Regions from separate parts of the Erwinia papayae genome, predicted to be linked through region 1. Evidence: predicted binding sites of a transcription regulator. Region 1 holds the regulator's gene; each other region holds the start of a gene.
The links. Region 1 encodes CRP, which controls carbon source genes, mostly activating them, when cyclic AMP is high. Its sites were predicted from a motif close to ATGTGANNNNNNTCACAT; they were not measured.
Positions count from the first base shown of each region.

Region 2: a site for CRP is predicted at 2,194-2,211, ahead of cdd (cytidine deaminase). Genes of this name have one in related genera too.
Region 3: a site for CRP is predicted at 1,412-1,429, ahead of AC3RPL_RS11590 (maltoporin). Genes of this name have one in related genera too.
Region 4: a site for CRP is predicted at 2,204-2,221, ahead of psiE (phosphate-starvation-inducible protein PsiE). Genes of this name have one in related genera too.

Region 1 covers NZ_JBZCHT010000013.1:1,150,202-1,154,395, reverse strand. The annotation lists gene AC3RPL_RS21355 (SH3 domain-containing protein) at 1-560, shown strand, start outside; partial or broken gene AC3RPL_RS21350 (phosphoribulokinase) at 653-1,470, shown strand; gene AC3RPL_RS21345 (OsmC family protein) at 1,500-1,904, opposite strand; gene crp (cAMP-activated global transcriptional regulator CRP) at 2,214-2,846, shown strand; gene AC3RPL_RS21335 (YccS/YhfK family putative transporter) at 2,902-4,194, shown strand, end outside.
Region 2 covers NZ_JBZCHT010000009.1:310,539-314,732, reverse strand. The annotation lists gene metG (methionine--tRNA ligase) at 1-730, shown strand, start outside; gene AC3RPL_RS06285 (CidA/LrgA family protein) at 918-1,313, shown strand; gene AC3RPL_RS06280 (CidB/LrgB family autolysis modulator) at 1,306-1,998, shown strand; gene cdd (cytidine deaminase) at 2,266-3,150, shown strand; gene AC3RPL_RS06270 (NAD-dependent malic enzyme) at 3,270-4,194, shown strand, end outside.
Region 3 covers NZ_JBZCHT010000009.1:1,438,808-1,443,001, forward strand. The annotation lists gene AC3RPL_RS11585 (LacI family DNA-binding transcriptional regulator) at 183-1,253, opposite strand; gene AC3RPL_RS11590 (maltoporin) at 1,517-2,779, shown strand; gene AC3RPL_RS11595 (PTS sugar transporter subunit IIB) at 2,845-3,162, opposite strand; gene AC3RPL_RS11600 (beta-galactosidase) at 3,300-4,194, opposite strand, start outside.
Region 4 covers NZ_JBZCHT010000013.1:27,879-32,072, forward strand. The annotation lists gene ubiA (4-hydroxybenzoate octaprenyltransferase) at 1-258, opposite strand, end outside; gene ubiC (chorismate lyase) at 278-805, opposite strand; gene AC3RPL_RS16295 (nucleoside deaminase) at 996-1,583, opposite strand; gene psiE (phosphate-starvation-inducible protein PsiE) at 1,741-2,139, opposite strand; gene AC3RPL_RS16305 (YjbH domain-containing protein) at 2,390-4,194, opposite strand, start outside.

The sequences.
Region 1 (4,194 bases):
CCATTCCGGTAAAACAAACTGATGGCAGCGCACAGATAAAATGGCTTCCCAGCCAAAAAGAAGATGTCGTCACCATGCCGTTAATCATGACACCCAACCATATCGCTAACCTGATTAATTCAATGCAGGGCAAACCTTACGGCTGGGGGAATTTTAATTTTCATAATGACTGTTCCGCCGAACTTCGTAGCCTGATGATGCCATTTGGCCTTTTTTTGCCCAGGAATTCAGCCGCACAGGCAAAGTTCGGCAAAATGGTGGATCTGAGTCATCAGGATGTGAATTCACGGATAAGTTATCTGGCTGAACACGGAAAACCGTTTACCACATTGATACATGTGGACGGGCATATAATGCTGTATATCGGTAATACCTCTCTTAACGGAAAAGTTGTCCCAATGACCTATCAAAATATTTGGGGATTGCATACGCAAAAAGTGGAAGGCAGAAGTATTATTGGTAGTTCCGTATTTTTCCCTCTGCTGGCAACCTACCCGGAAAATACCAATCTTTTGTCTCCGGCAGCCAAACCCCTGTTCAGCCTGAGCTTCATTGAATAATCTCTCTCACCCGCTTCGGATTGAAGGGAAGATGACACAAAGCAACAAAACGTGATAACAATGGCGGGTCCATATGCACAAGGAACCCGTTTATGTCTGCTAAACATCCGGTGATCGCCGTGACCGGCTCCAGCGGAGCCGGAACTACCACCACCAGTCGCGCCTTCCGCAAGATATTTCAGCAGTTGAACCTGCATGCTGCTGAAGTAGAAGGAGACAGCTTTCACCGGTATACCCGACCAGAAATGGATATGGCTATTCGTAAGGCACGGGACCTGGGTCGTCATATCAGTTATTTTGGGCCTGAAGCCAATGACTTTGCGCTACTGGAACAGACCTTCAGACAATATGGCGAAAGCGGAAACGGCCAGTCACGCAAATATCTGCATACCTACGATGAAGCCGTGCCCTGGAATCAGGTTCCCGGCACCTTCACGCCCTGGCAGCCGTTGCCGGAACCTACCGATGTGCTGTTTTATGAAGGGCTGCACGGCGGCGTGGTGCCGATTGTTAACCTTGAATGGATACAGAAACTGGTACGCGATACCAGTGAACGTGGTCATTCCCGCGAAGCGGTGATGGATTCTGTCGTGCGCTCAATGGAAGATTACATTAATTTTATCACCCCACAATTCTCCCGCACTCACCTCAACTTTCAGCGGGTGCCAACCGTTGATACCTCAAATCCGTTTGCTGCCCGCTCCATTCCGTCGCTGGACGAAAGCTTTGTGGTTATTCATTTTCAGGCGCTGGAAGATATCGATTTCCCTTATCTGCTGACCATGCTTCAGGGCTCGTTTATTTCCCGCATCAATACCCTGGTGGTGCCTGGCGGTAAAATGGGGCTGGCATGGAGCTGATCATGGTGCCGTTAGTCAAACGATTGATGGAAGGCAAAAAAATAGAGTAGCGCCCTGCATTGACAGGGCGACATTGCGCTTAGCGCGCAACCACCTCGTAACTGTGGGTAATGGTGACACCCTTACCCAGCATCAGAGCCACGGAGCAGTATTTTTCAGCCGAAAGATCGACTGCCCGTGAGACAGCTTTATCACTTAGCTCATCACCGGTAACGATAAAGTGCAGATTAATATGGGTAAGCAATCGGGGAGCCTCTTCCCGCCGCTCTGACGTGAGCTTCACTTCGCAATCTTTTACGTCATGGCGGCCTTTTTGCAAAATTGACACCACGTCAATAGCGCTGCATCCACCTGCCGCCATCAGTACCATCTCCATCGGGCTGGGCGCTTTATCTCCGGAGTTGCCATCCATCAGTATCTGATGCCCTGAAGAGGATTCGCCTAAAAAGGTCAGCCCTTCCACCCACTTGACTCGTGCCTGCATGTCAATGCTCCTAATTCATTCAATTAACTCCAGATTACGCTTAAGCCATAAAAACGGCAATCCGACAAACTTCCCACTATGCTGAATAAAGAGAACAGAAGACACTGGTGCAAAGCTATGCTACAAAAAGACTGTAAAATTTTCGTCAGTACTCTACAAATCATGACGAAACGGAATGACATAACGAGCCAGGCTTTGAGCTAAGGCCAGAAAAAATTTCCTGACAGGGTAACGCTTCAGTATTTCATCGCCTGACAGGGAATTCTGCCCCTGAATTTAAGGCACGATAACAACAGAGGATAACAGCGAATGGTTCTCGGCAAACCGCAAACAGACCCGACACTTGAATGGTTCCTGTCACATTGCCATATTCATAAGTATCCATCCAAAAGCACGCTGATTCATCAGGGTGAAAAAGCGGAAACGCTCTACTACATTGTCAAAGGCGCGGTAGCGGTGCTTATCAAGGATGAAGAAGGCAAGGAGATGATCCTCTCTTATCTTAATCAGGGTGATTTTATTGGCGAACTTGGCCTGTTCGAAGAAGGTCAGGAACGTAGTGCGTGGGTTCGGGCAAAAACCGCCTGTGAAGTTGCTGAAATTTCGTATAAAAAATTCCGTCAGCTGATTCAGGTTAATCCGGAAATTCTGATGCGCCTTTCTTCGCAAATGGCGCGCCGCCTGCAAGTAACATCAGAGAAAGTAGGTAATTTAGCGTTTCTTGATGTCACCGGCCGCATCGCCCAGACACTGCTTAATCTGGCCAAACAGCCAGATGCCATGACTCACCCGGACGGTATGCAGATTAAGATTACCCGTCAGGAGATCGGTCAGATCGTTGGCTGCTCACGTGAAACAGTGGGCCGTATCCTGAAAATGTTGGAAGATCAGAATCTGATTTCAGCGCATGGGAAAACCATCGTGGTTTATGGCACACGCTAAACGACTCTGCTCCACGGCGTAACAGTTTTGTTGCGCCTTTTATCGGTAGGGAGCCATGTGGCGTAGAATCATTTATCACCCCGAAGTTAATTACGCATTACGCCAGACAATGGTGCTCTGTCTGCCCGTCGCTGTCGGATGGCTGACGGGCTACCTGCAAAACGGATTACTCTTCTCTCTGGTTCCTGCCTGCTGCAACATTGCTGGCCTGGATACTCCCCACAAACGTTTTTTCAAACGTCTGACCGTTGGCGGCAGCCTCTTTGCCTTTAGTAGCTTTCTTATCCAGTATCTCGGCGAACAGCAGATTCCCCTGCCCGCCATCCTGTTTGTGATGGCCATGTTGCTGGGTGTCACCGGAGAAATCAGTCCACTGCACGGCCGGTTGTTACCCGGTTCGTTGATTGCCGCTATTTTCACTCTCAGTCTTGCCGGCAGAATGCCCATCTGGCAGCCCCCTGTGCTCTATATACTGGGCACCGTCTGGTATGGTGTTTTCAACTGGTTCTGGTTCTGGCTGTGGAAAGAGCAGCCGATGCGGGAAACATTGAGCCTGATGTATCGTGAGCTGGCTGATTATTGCGAGGCAAAATATTCTTTGCTGACAAAGCTAACCGATCCGGAAAAGGCCCTGCCGCCACTGCTTACCCGCCAGCAAAAAGCGGTGGATTTGATCACCACCTGCTATCAGCAGATGCATATGCTAGCCGCCAATAATCACAATCATCATAAACGGCTGACCCGCGCCTTTCAGGTAGCGCTGGATTTACAGGAGCACATTTCCGTCAGCCTGCACCAGCCGACAGAGGTGCAAAAACTGGTAGAACAAAGCCACGCTGAAGCAGTGATCCGCTGGAATGCCCGAACGATTGCCGCCCGGCTACGCAGGCTGGCAGACGACATTCTTTATCATCGGTTACCTGAACGCTTTACTATGGATAAGCAGTTGCAGGCACTGGCAAAAATTGCCCGTCAGCATCCGGATAATCCGGTCGGCAACTTCTGTTATTACCATTTCAGCCGTATTGCGCGCGTGCTGCGTACTCAGCGCCCTCTTTATCAGCGCGACCTGATGGCGGACCGTCAGCGCAGGTTGCCACTGCTGCCCGCGATAAAAAGCTATCTCTCACTGAAGTCTTCGGCGCTGCGTACCGCCGCCCGTTTCGCGGTGATGCTGAGTTTTGCCAGTTCGCTGGCGCTGTTTTTTGATTTGCCTAAACCGTACTGGATACTGATGACGGTGATGTTTGTCAGTCAGAATGGCTACAGTGCCACCAGGGTGAGAATTCAGCACCGGGCGCTTGGCACCTTTGCCGGGCTGGTCATCGCTGCCATTACCCTGCGGCTG
Region 2 (4,194 bases), on a different contig from region 1:
AGAGTTCAGCCGCGCCATCCGTGAGATCATGGCGCTGGCAGACGTCGCAAACCGCTATGTTGACGAGCAGGCTCCGTGGGTGGTGGCGAAGCAGGAAGGCCGCGATGCCGATTTGCAGGCAATCTGTTCAATGGGGATCAACCTGTTCCGCGTGCTGATGACCTGGCTGAAACCAGTTTTACCCGACCTGAGCGAACGGGCTGAAGCCTTCCTGAACCAGTCGCTGAGCTGGGATGGCCTGCACCAGCCGTTGCTGAACCACCGTGTTGCCCCCTTCAGGGCACTGTTTCAGCGTGTTGAGATGGATAAGGTTAATGCACTGGTCGAGGCTGCCAGGCAGGAAGCAGCAGCGGCTGCCAAACCGGCTGTCAGCGGTCCACTGGCTGACGCGCCGCTTCAGGAAAGCATCACCTTTGATGATTTTGCCAAAGTGGATATGCGCATTGCGCTGATCAGCCGTGCTGAGTTTGTCGAAGGCTCCGACAAGCTGCTGCGTCTGACGCTGGATCTGGGCGGTGAAACACGCAATGTCTTTTCCGGCATTCGCGCAGCCTATCCGGACCCGACTGTGCTGACCGGACGCCTGACGGTCATGGTGGCTAACCTTGCACCGCGTAAAATGCGCTTCGGTGTCTCTGAGGGGATGGTGATGGCAGCGGGCCCTGGCGGCAGCGACATTTTCCTGCTCTCTCCTGACAGCGGCGCACAGCCCGGTATGCAGGTGAAATAATCCGGCACCCGGCGGCGCTTTTTACCTCGCAGTGAAAAGCGCCGCTTCTCACCCGGAGAGGGCAGCCGGGTCATTAAGGTTTCAGCTCCACGCCTGGCACATCCCACCCCCGGCTTCACACTGTGATCGGTAGCACACTTCTTTTTTTGATCGTAAGATTCATCGTCAAAAAAACTAGGAGCTTATCATGCGCAGTGCGCTTGTTGCAGGCTGGCATTACCTTCGCGCCTTCCTGATCATTTATCTCTGTCTGTGGGCTGGCAATGGCATCGCCAGGCTGCTGCCCGTCACCATTCCCGGTAGCATTATCGGTATGCTTATTCTGTTTGCCCTGCTCGCCACTCAACTGCTTGCCGTAGAATGGGTAAAACCCGGCTGCTGGCTGCTGATCCGCTATATGGCGCTGCTGTTTGTTCCCATCAGCGTTGGCGTGATGAACTACACCGATATTCTCAGCGCCCAGTTTGGTCCGATTGTGGTGTCAGTGGTGGTCAGTACTTTCGTCGTCCTGACCACCGTCGGACTGGTCTGCGATAAGCTGCATGGCCGCCCGGTAATAAAACCAGGAGCCCGCGATGAGTGATATCTGGTGGTCACTGCCGCTGACCCTTGTGGTGTTTCTCGCCGCACGAAAACTGGCTGCCAGAGTCAGGATCTCGTTTTTCAATCCGCTGTTAATTTCGATGGCGGTGATTATTCCGCTGCTGTTGCTTATCAACATGCCCTACGCCCGTTATTTTCAGGGCAGCCAGCTGCTCAACCAGTTGCTCCAGCCTGCGGTAGTGGCGCTGGCACTGCCTTTGTATGAGCAGATGCATCAGATCCGGGCACGCTGGAAATCCATTATCGGCGTCTGTTTTACGGGCAGCCTGACGGCAATGATCTCCGGCACCGCCATTGCCTTGTGGATGGGTGCCACGCCGCAAATTGCCGCCACCATCATGCCCAAATCCGTTACCACGCCGATTGCAATGGCGGTATCAGCCACGCTGGGCGGTATTCCGGCGATCAGCGCCATCTGCGTGTTGATTGCCGGTGTGCTGGGTGCCGTATTTGGTCACATGCTGCTGAACATATTGAAAATTCACCGCAAATCGGCGCGCGGGCTGGCAATTGGCAACGCTTCGCACGCGCTGGGAACTGCCCGCTGTGCCGAGCTGGACTATCAGGAAGGCGCATACAGTTCACTGGCGCTGGTTATCTGCGGCATTATTACCTCGCTGCTGGCCCCCTTTCTGTTCCCGTTGCTGGTGCATTTCTCAGGGTAAAGCGGCGACAGGCAGCCGGTCAGCAGAGTAAAGCCGGTGGTCTGAAGGCGGGATCCCAGGTCGTGGCACCCGATCAGGCTGCATTCAAGGCAGACAACTCTACGTCAGCCTGATGCGGCTGACGTGCTATCACCGGCACTAAAATTTGCGGCAGGTCGCGTATTTCGCCTTTGCGTTTCACAAATTACATTGTAAGTGTGATGCAAATCACATACAGCAGTGACGCAGCCCGCCATGATAAGCGGCCGTCACTATGAGAGACTTGCCATGCAACCCCGTTTCCAGACTGCATTTACCACGCTGCCGCCCTTAATTCAGGCCGCTGCGGAACCCTTTCTGGCCGCCGATGACTTCCCGGCGTTTTTCACTCCACGGCAGGTGTCTGCAATGCGGCAACACAGTGGCCTCGACCTGCGGGAGCTGGCTTTTGCGCTGCTGCCCCTTGCCGCCGCCTGTGCGGTGACGCCGCTTTCGGCTTTTAACGTCGGTGCCATTGCCCTGGGCAGAAGCGGTCATCTCTGGTTTGGGGCCAACATGGAGTTTTCCGGCGCGACCATGCAGCAGACCGTCCACGCCGAGCAGAGTGCAGTTACCCATGCCTGGCTGCGTGGCGAAACGGCGCTGGAAGCCATCACCGTCAATTACAGCCCCTGCGGCCACTGTCGTCAGTTTATGAATGAGCTGAACAGCGGCACCCGCCTCACCGTACATTTACCGGGGCGCGAACCGGCGACACTGGCCGATTATCTGCCAGATGCCTTTGGCCCACGCGATCTGGCGATTGAAACGCTGCTGCTGGACCCGGTCAACCACGGGCTGAATATCCACGGTGATGCGCTTTGTCAGGCGGCTTTACAGGCCGCAAACCGCTGCCATGCGCCCTACTCTCAGGCGCTGAGCGGCGTGGCGTTAGAAAGTGCCGATGGCAGCATTTTTGCCGGCAGCTGCGCTGAGAATGCGGCGTTTAATCCCAGCCTGCCGCCGCTACAGGCCGCGTTGATCCTGATGAATCTGGCCGGTCATAATCTGAAGCAGATCCAGCGAGCGGTTCTGGCTGAAGCGCCCGGTGCCAGACTCATTCAACATCAGGCGACGCTGGCAACGCTTCAGGCGCTCGGCTGCAACAATCTCACTACCATCCCGCTGAATTAATCCACTCAATCGCACAAAATCAACAGCTTTTGTGATCACTTGTTAACAAAAGCTGTACTTTCAGATGAATTATTTTAGGATTGGCCCACAACATCACCAATCGCATGAGTATTGCTGACATGGAACTCGAACACGAAAGTAAAAGGCCACTTTATATCCCCTATGCAGGGCCAATTTTGCTGGAATTTCCCCTGCTGAATAAAGGCAGCGCGTTCTCGGTTGAGGAGCGAAATGAATTTAACCTGCGAGGGCTGCTGCCTGAGACGGTGGAAACCATTGAAGAGCAGGCCCAGCGCGCCTGGCGTCAGTTTCAGGACTTTAAAAACGATAACGACAAGCACGTCTATCTGCGCAACATTCAGGACACCAACGAAACGCTGTTCTACCGCCTGCTCGACAACCATCTTGAAGAGATGATGCCGATTATTTATACCCCGACGGTCGGCGCAGCCTGCGAACATTTCTCAGAGATTTATCGCCGCGCCCGTGGCGTGTTTATCTCCTACCCCAATCGCGACAATATCGAAGATATGCTGCAAAACGCCACCAAGCAGAACGTTAAGGTGATTGTGGTCACCGACGGCGAGCGTATCCTGGGCCTTGGCGATCAGGGCATCGGCGGCATGGGTATCCCTATCGGTAAGCTGTCACTGTACACCGCCTGTGGCGGCATCAGCCCGGCCTATACCCTGCCGATTGTGCTCGACGTTGGCACTAATAATCAGCAACTGCTTAACGACCCACTCTATATGGGCTGGCGTCATCCGCGTATTACCGGCGAAGAGTACGACAAATTCGTTGACGAATTCATTCAGGCGGTGAAAAGTCGCTGGCCGAACGTGCTGTTACAGTTTGAAGATTTCGCCCAGAAAAATGCCATGCCGTTGCTGGAGCGTTATCGCGATGAGGTATGCTGCTTTAACGACGATATCCAGGGCACGGCGGCGGTGACGCTGGGCACGCTGATTGCCGCCAGCCACGCTGCCGGTAGCAAAATGAGCGAGCAGAAAGTGGTGTTCCTCGGTGCCGGTTCTGCCGGCTGTG
Region 3 (4,194 bases), on a different contig from region 1:
GTGAAACTGGTTCACCGTCATGCGGCCTGAGCCGCAAAAACTGCGCAGAATCAATCTGGTGGATGAATTATTCAGGCAGCAAGCCACGATATTCCTGTGCTGGCTCCCCTCTCCTGTTAAGTGCTGCTGACTTTTCATCTGACGAAATTTACAGCCAGCGACATTAAAGAGATGACGTTACGTCACCCCAGCCGTCCGGCAAGCAAACGTAGCTGTTCGGCAATCTGGCTTAAATCCAGACGTTGCTCCCCCAGTGCTGCCGTGGAATTCCTTACCACCAGCCGGGCGGGCAGGATTGATGATGAGTGTCCCGTCTCCTGCTCATCTGCGCGCAGAATACGCTCAACCGCCTCTTTGCCCTGCAAATTAAGATCGAGCGAGACGGTGGTCAGTGCAGGATAAAAAAACGCGCTCTCATAAGTATCATCGTAACCGATTACCGAGATTTGCCCCGGTACGGCCACCCCCTGCTGATGAAACGCGCTCAATACCCCTAATGCCATCTGATCGTTACCCACCAACAGTGCCGTGAAGTTGGGCGTTTCACGCAGCAGCTGCAATGCGCCACTGTAACCACTCTGAGCATCCCAGTTGCCATGACAAATATTGACCGGCTGCAGGCGGTAACTCTCCAGCGTCTCCAGCCAGCTTTTCAGACGCAGACGGGCAGAAACTGAGCCTTCTGGTCCGGCCAACAGAACAAACTCACGGTGCCCCTGCTCCCAGAGATATTTCACGCTGGCACGGGTGCCATCAGCGGGATTAAACGAAACGTTAAACACCGAGCTGTAAGGGTCCACATCAAGGAACAGACACAAAATGTCCTGGTTTTCTTCCACGATGCGCTCAGCATCCTCACTCTCCAGCGGCACGTTAATGATCACCTTGTCCACCAGTTGCGATTTCAGTTCATTAAGTGAATCCTGCAAACTTTGTTTGACGTTCTCACCAATCATCGCAATCAGCACCTGATAGCTGGCTGCATTGGCGTAATGCTTAATCGCCGCAGCCACCTGTGAAGGCGCATGTAATGCCAGCGAGGTGGTGACCAGTCCCAGCGTGGTGCTCTGCTTGCCCACCAGTTGCTGAGCCAGTCGGTTTGGCACATAGCGTAAGGCTTCAATCGCCTCTTCCACCTTGTGCCGCGTCGCCTGCGAAACTTTCGCCGACTTGTTTAACACTCTGGAAACCGTCTGGTATGACACCCCCGCATGGCGGGCGACATCTTCCAGGGTGGCACTTTTTGATTTCATCACTCGTGTCCCTGTTATCAGTTGGCAAAATTGTATCACAGCGCTGAAGCAAACCCGCTCAGGCAGATAAAATCGCACTATAACATGGAAAAAAGTAAGACGTTCACATTTCATGAACGGTGATCGCTATCACCAATCGTTACAATTATGGCTGATTTATTTGCACTAAATCACAAAGCTTTGACAATTCGATTGCCAGCCCACAACAGCAAGCCGTTTACTACTTCCGTTATGTGAACGTATTACAAATTTCAGGAGAGAGTATGAACACCAGGCTACGCACTGCCGCTGTGGCGCTTGCCACAGCACTGACCTCACCCGCCCTGTATGCTGCCATTGATAACATCGACTTCCACGGCTATCTGCGCGGCGGGGTTGGGGTATCGCGTGATGGTGGCATGGAAGAGTGGCAAAAAAATAAACTGGGTCGTCTCGGCAATGAAGCTGACACCTATGGCGAAGTGGAGCTGGGCAGCGAAGTTTACAAAAAAGATGATGTCAGCTTCTACGTGGATACCATGGTCAGCATGTTCTCCGATGGCTCTAACGATAATGAAACCACCTTCGGCGATGATGCGCAGTTCGGTCTGCGTCAGCTGAATCTCCAGATTAAAGGGCTGGTGCCCGGTGATAAAAACGCAGTGATCTGGGGGGGTAAACGTTATTACCAGCGCCATGACCTGCACATTATCGATACCAAATACTGGAATATTTCTGGTTCGGGTGCCGGTATTGAAAACTATACCCTGGGTCCTGGTGCCGTCTCGCTGGCGTGGATTCGCGGTGATGCCAACGATCTGGATTATCGGGTGAATGGCGATAACGACGTCAATATCAACTACCTCGATCTGCGCTATGCCGGATGGAAACCCTGGAACGGTGCCTGGACCGAGTTTGGCATTGACTATGCCATGCCGAATCCCACCCGGCAGCAGAAAGAGTATGGCGGGCTGTATGATGCCGACAATGGCGTGATGCTCACCGGTGAAATCAGTCAGGATATGTGGGGAGGTTACCAGAAACTGGTGTTGCAGTATGCCGATAAAGGGCTGGCACAGAATATGATCTCGCAGGGTGGCGGCTGGTATGACATGTGGCATGACACCACCAGCGCCACCGGTTACCGCGTAATCAATACCGGCCTGTTGCCGGTCACTGACAAGCTGTCATTTAATCAGGTCTTTACCTGGGGTTCAGCAGATGATGTCACCGCAGAGACGGCAAAGAGTACCTTACTCTCTCTGGTGGGACGCGCGCAGTATCAGTTCACCAACTATGTCAGGGGGATTGGCGAGGTGGGCAGTTTCTGGCAGAAGGATGAAAACAGGGATGGCAGCGACTACAAGCAGGCGGGGCAGAAATATACCCTGGCGCTGGGTCTGGCAGCCGGTCCGGAATTTATGTCCCGCCCGGAGCTGAGAGTTTTCGCCTCTTATCTTAACGATTCTGAAAACGGCCACAGTTTCCAGGACAACACCAGCAACGATACCTGGAACTTCGGGGTGCAGGTGGAGGCCTGGTGGTAAGCAGCAGGCCTCCACTGCAGGTCTGACCCTGTTGTCGCCACACGCTTAAGGATAACCGTTACCGGTTATCCTTTTTTGTTGCCCTGAAAGAACCGCGCCTCCAGTAACTGCCGCAGGCTATCCGACGCCAGACCAAAAATTGCATGTACCTCCTGACCCAGAATCACCACCCCAATGGCGCCGGCCTGTTGCAGACCGTCTGAGTCCACCAGCGCCAGAGATTTTACCGTCACCCTCAGACGAGTCAGACAGGCATCCACCCGCTGAATGTTATCGCGTCCGCCAAAACAGCACAGCAGCTGGTCCAGTAACTCTTCGTCAGCAGAGGACACTGTCGCTGCCGGTTGGTCGATGTAATGCCTGAACGACTTCAGACTCACCATACTTCTCTCCTCCAACGGATAAAAAAAGCAGGCATATGCCTGCCAGAGTGGATATGAGCCAGAGGCCCCCGGCGTTCGGGAGCATCCGCTGCCATCGCCGTACCCGCAGGCTGTCATCTGCGGGGCAGCCGTATGCTTCAGGTAAAGGACAGTGGCGTGGAGAGTACCCGGCAGCCCCAGGGGGAAAGCGGCAGCTCGCCGCTGAGCACTTCGCCGGTAATCAGGTCGCTGTGCCCCTCAGGCAGCGTCACACTGCAAGGCTGGCCGCTGAAATTTTGCAGGAAAATAAATGCCTGCTCGCCATCACTTCGCCGCTGGGCGGTGACGCCAGACGGCAAATCGGCGGCCAGCGCACGCGGAAGCGCCAGCTGTTCAATCAGCGCAGCGTAAAAATCACGATGAAACGCCAGGCAGTTGCGGGAGGCGATATACCAGGCGCGTCCCTGCCCCACCTGATTAACCGACACCGCCGGCATTCCGGTATAAAAATCATCCTGATACAGCGCCAGTGCGGTTGCCCCTTCCAGATGAATATGCTCACAGAGTTCGCGTGCCTGGTACGTCCCCTTCAGCCCCAGACTGTTGCCGTCAACTGCGCTGACGCGGTTAAACTGCTCATCGGTCAGGCTGTCTATCTCCTCCGCCCAGATGCCCAGCAGTGGACGCAGTGGACCGGGAAAACCACCAAGGTGGCAGAGGTCGCTCTCATTAACGATGCCGCTCCAGTAGGTGGCAACAAAATGGCCGCCCTGATGCAGATGCGCGGCCACCCGCGCGGCAAACCCCTCGCGAACCATATACAGCATCGGCGCGATCACCAGACTGTAACCGCTAAAGTCAACGTCGGCATTAATGATATCCACCGCCACGCCGTGCTCCCAGAAGGCACGATAATGTTCATTAACCGTGCGCTCATAGTGCAGGCCGATGTTGCGGGGGCCCTGCGCATTATCCATCGCCCAGCGGCTTTCCCAGTCAAAAATAATCGCCACCTTCGCCTCAATGCGGCTGCCGGTCACCGGCGTCATCGCC
Region 4 (4,194 bases), 1.1 Mb from region 1:
GGTGACGGCACCGCTGGGCAGCGGGCGTGAGCGGGTGCGTTTAACATGACCATCAATTTTACGGTCGGCAAAATCATTCACCACGCAACCAGCGGCACGCATAAAAAAAACGCCCAGCACAAAGACCAGCAGTATGTTTAGCGGCGGGATTTTCCCCCCTGCCAGCCACAGCGCCCACAGTGTCGGCCACAGCAGCAGCAGCGAGCCGATAGGCTTATCGATACGCATCAGACGGCTGTATGCCTGAAATTTATTTATTGGCAGACTTCTTTCCACGCTACAGGCTCCCTTCCGCCAGCTCCGGCCAGTACAACGGCGCAGGCGGTAAAAACAGTTCGGTCAGTAATAAAGGCTTGCCGGAAAGACGTAAACGCGAACGACGCCCCCACAGCCCCTCCACCTGACCCGGCTCAATAAAATCGCGCGTCAGCGTTGATGAAGCAAACAGATAGCGGCCCAGGGGACGTGTTCCCAGTCGTTGCAGCATCTGCTCCGGGCCATTGAGCGTCGATTCTGGCACGACGGTGCGACCAGCCAGCCACGGCACATCGTCGCCACAGAGAAGGATTTCCCGCAGCCAGTAACGCGGCTCCTGCGGCAGCAGCGCCCCTTCTTCCCCCAACTGGACGGCACTGATAAATCCCTCATGCTGTACCTTTACCGAAACCTGCTGGCAATGGTTTTCGAAGCGACGGGTCATGGAATCCTCCTCCAGCAGCCATTCAAGTAGCGCCGTGGTCAACAGGGGGGAGGATACGGGTAGCCATGCGAGGGCGCGCAGTTGCAACAGCGCGTTATCGTTCATTGGCTTCTCCGGAAAATAGACAGGGGGTCACAGTGTAGCGTAGTGCGCAGCCGAGAACACCTGGCGTTAAACAGAATTTTAAGGCGTGGATTTTTCTGCCAACGGCTCGTTGCTTCCCCCATTACATCCGCGCTGGCAGGTATAACGCCGCTAAGCAGGCGTTATTTCGCCGCGATAACCGGGAGGATTATCAGGACCGCGTCCGTTGATCAAACAGATTGTCTGTCTGTGTCGCCAGTACACCACTAATCAGCGCCACGGGTTGATAAAACTCTCGCGCCCTGAAAGCAACTTCAGCTGCCGGGATATCAATCTGCCCAATACCTGATGCGCGAATTTTTTGCACCGAACTGGCCCAGACAACCCGCTTTATCCCTGCCCATGCAATGGCAGACATGCACATATAACAGGGTTCTCCCGTAGTGTAAAGCGTCATCTGCTGCCATCCCTGGTTACCGTGTTTGTGGACATAGTCGTTAATTGCCACCATTTCGCCGTGAAATGTCGGATTCTCAGCACCGGTATTTACCCCTTCGCTGAAGATTTTTCCTGACTGAAGATCGGCAATGATTGCGCCAAAGGGATAAGCAGGATTTTTAGCCGCCTGAGCGATCGCCTTTTGCATAAAAAACTCATGCTGTTGCCGCTCTTTCGCCGACAGCTCTTCCGCCTTACGCACCGAAGACACGGTGACGCTTTTAGCCTGAGCCAGCAAAGGTAATGAGCAACATAATCCACTAAACAGCGTCACAAAATTTCGGCGGGAGAAATCACGCATCGGTTGCTCCGTTGATGTCAGGCAGGGCTGTCTGCGGAAGATAAATATAGCACTGAAGTGTGAACAGCCTGATTGCTCAGCACGCCGTTAACCGGCTTACTGAGCCGCATAGCCGGGCTGACACTGTTTAACAGTTCAGCTCGAAGGAAAGAGAGAATTATTCGCGCTTCAGTCGGTTGCTGTTCGCCAGCCAGAGCGTAAAGACCAGGATGAGGATGGCGATGGAGTAGGCCAGCGTATCAAAGGGATTCTTATGATCGACGATAATCAACCGGATAATAGCGGTAATGCCAATGTAGACAAAATAGCGCAGCGGGAAGTGATAGCCTGACTGAAAATATTTAACAATCAAGGCGATGAATTCGAAATAGAGGAAATAGATGACGATTCCTTCAATCAGCAGATAAGACGAGGTCTGCTCACCGGTATTCAGTAATACATTAGCCAGATGGTAAGTTTCTTTGCCCAGAAAAACAGCCAGAATACAGGCCAGAATAATCAGGCCAATATTCAGCACCATCTGTAAAACCCAGGCAATTCGCGTGGCGGTAATCATGCAAAACAATCCTCAGAAGTCACGGTAATCGTCAGGATTCTCCCGACCCGTACACTATGCTTTAGCGTGATGAAGTTCACAAGTTTTTGCGAGATGCCCGGCGGTGTAGCCACTGGCGGCATCCTCAGCCCATAAAAAGGGCTGACAAATAAAGAAAAACCCCATGTAAAAACATGGGGTTGGTCACGGCGGCGAAAGCCTGCCTTAATTATTCCAGCAAGCAATGTGCTGGCAGCGCACTTTTAGCACTTTAACGGAAGTTCTTATCCCGATCGCTGGTCATATCATACAGCTGGTATTTGCGACCCAACATCTGACCACCGTCACGCGTCAGCGGCGTCCAGTTGACCTGCGCACGTCCACGGGTTGGCGTGGTGGTAAACAGATCCATTGGAATCGAGATGTAGAAGCCTTTGGTGAAATCGCCCTCGCCGTACTCCTGCGCGGAAACATTGGTTTTAGTCGCATAAGCGCCGACCATAATGCCGCTGTCAAACTGGCGTGAGACATCAATCGTCACCCCTTTATCTTCCGCCAGATACTGGCCGACGCTGGCCTTCACCAATACCTGATGGTTGAAGAACGAAGGCCGCCAGTAAGCGGTCAGGTTACCGACTTTGGCCGTATAGTCGGTGAACTGCATCATATTGTCCCAGTCACGCTGCTTGACGTAGTTGGCATCAACACCCAACGCCCAGTCAGAATCAAGCGGACGATACAGCACCTCGCCACCCACACCACCGTACATCGTTTCCAGATAGCCGCCATAAACCTGACCATAGAAGCCGTTACCCAGCTCGTGCATGTAATTGGCCTGGAGGTTATTGACGTAGACGTTGTTCTCGACGTAGTCGCGGATATGGGTTCGCACACGCGGCAGCGTTGAATCGGTTGGCGTACCGTTATAGCTGAACTTATCGTAGTTGTTCGCCAGGTTGGCGAATACGCTGCCGTCCAGCAGCAGATGATTAGTTACCCAGTAGTTGGCATTCCCCATCACACCCAGCTGATACAGGTAGAAACTTTCCGGACCACCCACAGACTGGTTGAGCACCGGAGAAAGGCCGTAGTTAAAATCGTCAGGATCAATATGATATTCCTGCTCGGTGCGGCCCGGGTCGACCGGCTCCACCCGCTGCTGATCCAACGTTTTCTCTTTGCCGAGCGGATAACCTTCCAGCTGCTGACGCAGGCTGTCAACGCGGGTGACGGTGGTCACCTGCGGCATACGGTTTCGGGTTTCGGTCACGTTCAGCGTATCGATGTTCTGCGGCAGATGATTCATCAGGATCACATTCGCACGATCGATGCCTTCCTGAGTATTGCGATACTTCGACTGTTGCCCGGTGACATACAGGGTGTTGCCTTTCACCTGCATATTTGGCGCGTTAAGACCGGCGTTGTACTTCAAATCGGTCAGTTGCTCTGCGGCCACCGTGGGCTGAAGGAAATTATCCTGTGGCTGCGGCTTGTAAGCAGGTTTAGCTAAATCGGCCGATGCAGAGCGCAAATCGTTAAAGTTTGAACGCAGCGTGAAGCCAGCCATAAAGGTGTTCCCGCGCTCGTAGCTGACATTCACGTCCGCCCAGTCAGTCAGACGATAAATTGCCCCAACGTTAACTTTGCTTTTTTGCTCAAGACGACCGGCAAAGTCATCCTGGTAGTTATTGCCTTCATATTCCACTTTCAGACGCAGCGGCTGCCACGGCGTCTGATACTCAATTCCGCCAAATAACGCTGCCGGGCCTTTGAACATATCTTTGCCGTTGACCGATCCTGCCGTGCCACTGCTGTCTGAACGGTAACAGTAGCTGCTGTCAGCCTGGCAGAATGGGTTTTTCACCGTGCCGCTGTTGCCAAGGTAGCCAAATCCCAGTCCGAGGGTGAAATCAAACGGTCCCCAGGCTTTGGTTGCCACAAAATATTCGCTGTCAAACAGGCCAGTACCGCCCAGATCACGCGCCCCTACCGACACCTCCGGCAGCCAGTACCCTTCCTGCCACAGACGGACTTTCAGGTCGAAAGCCTTATCTTTATAGGTCTGACTACCGCTGA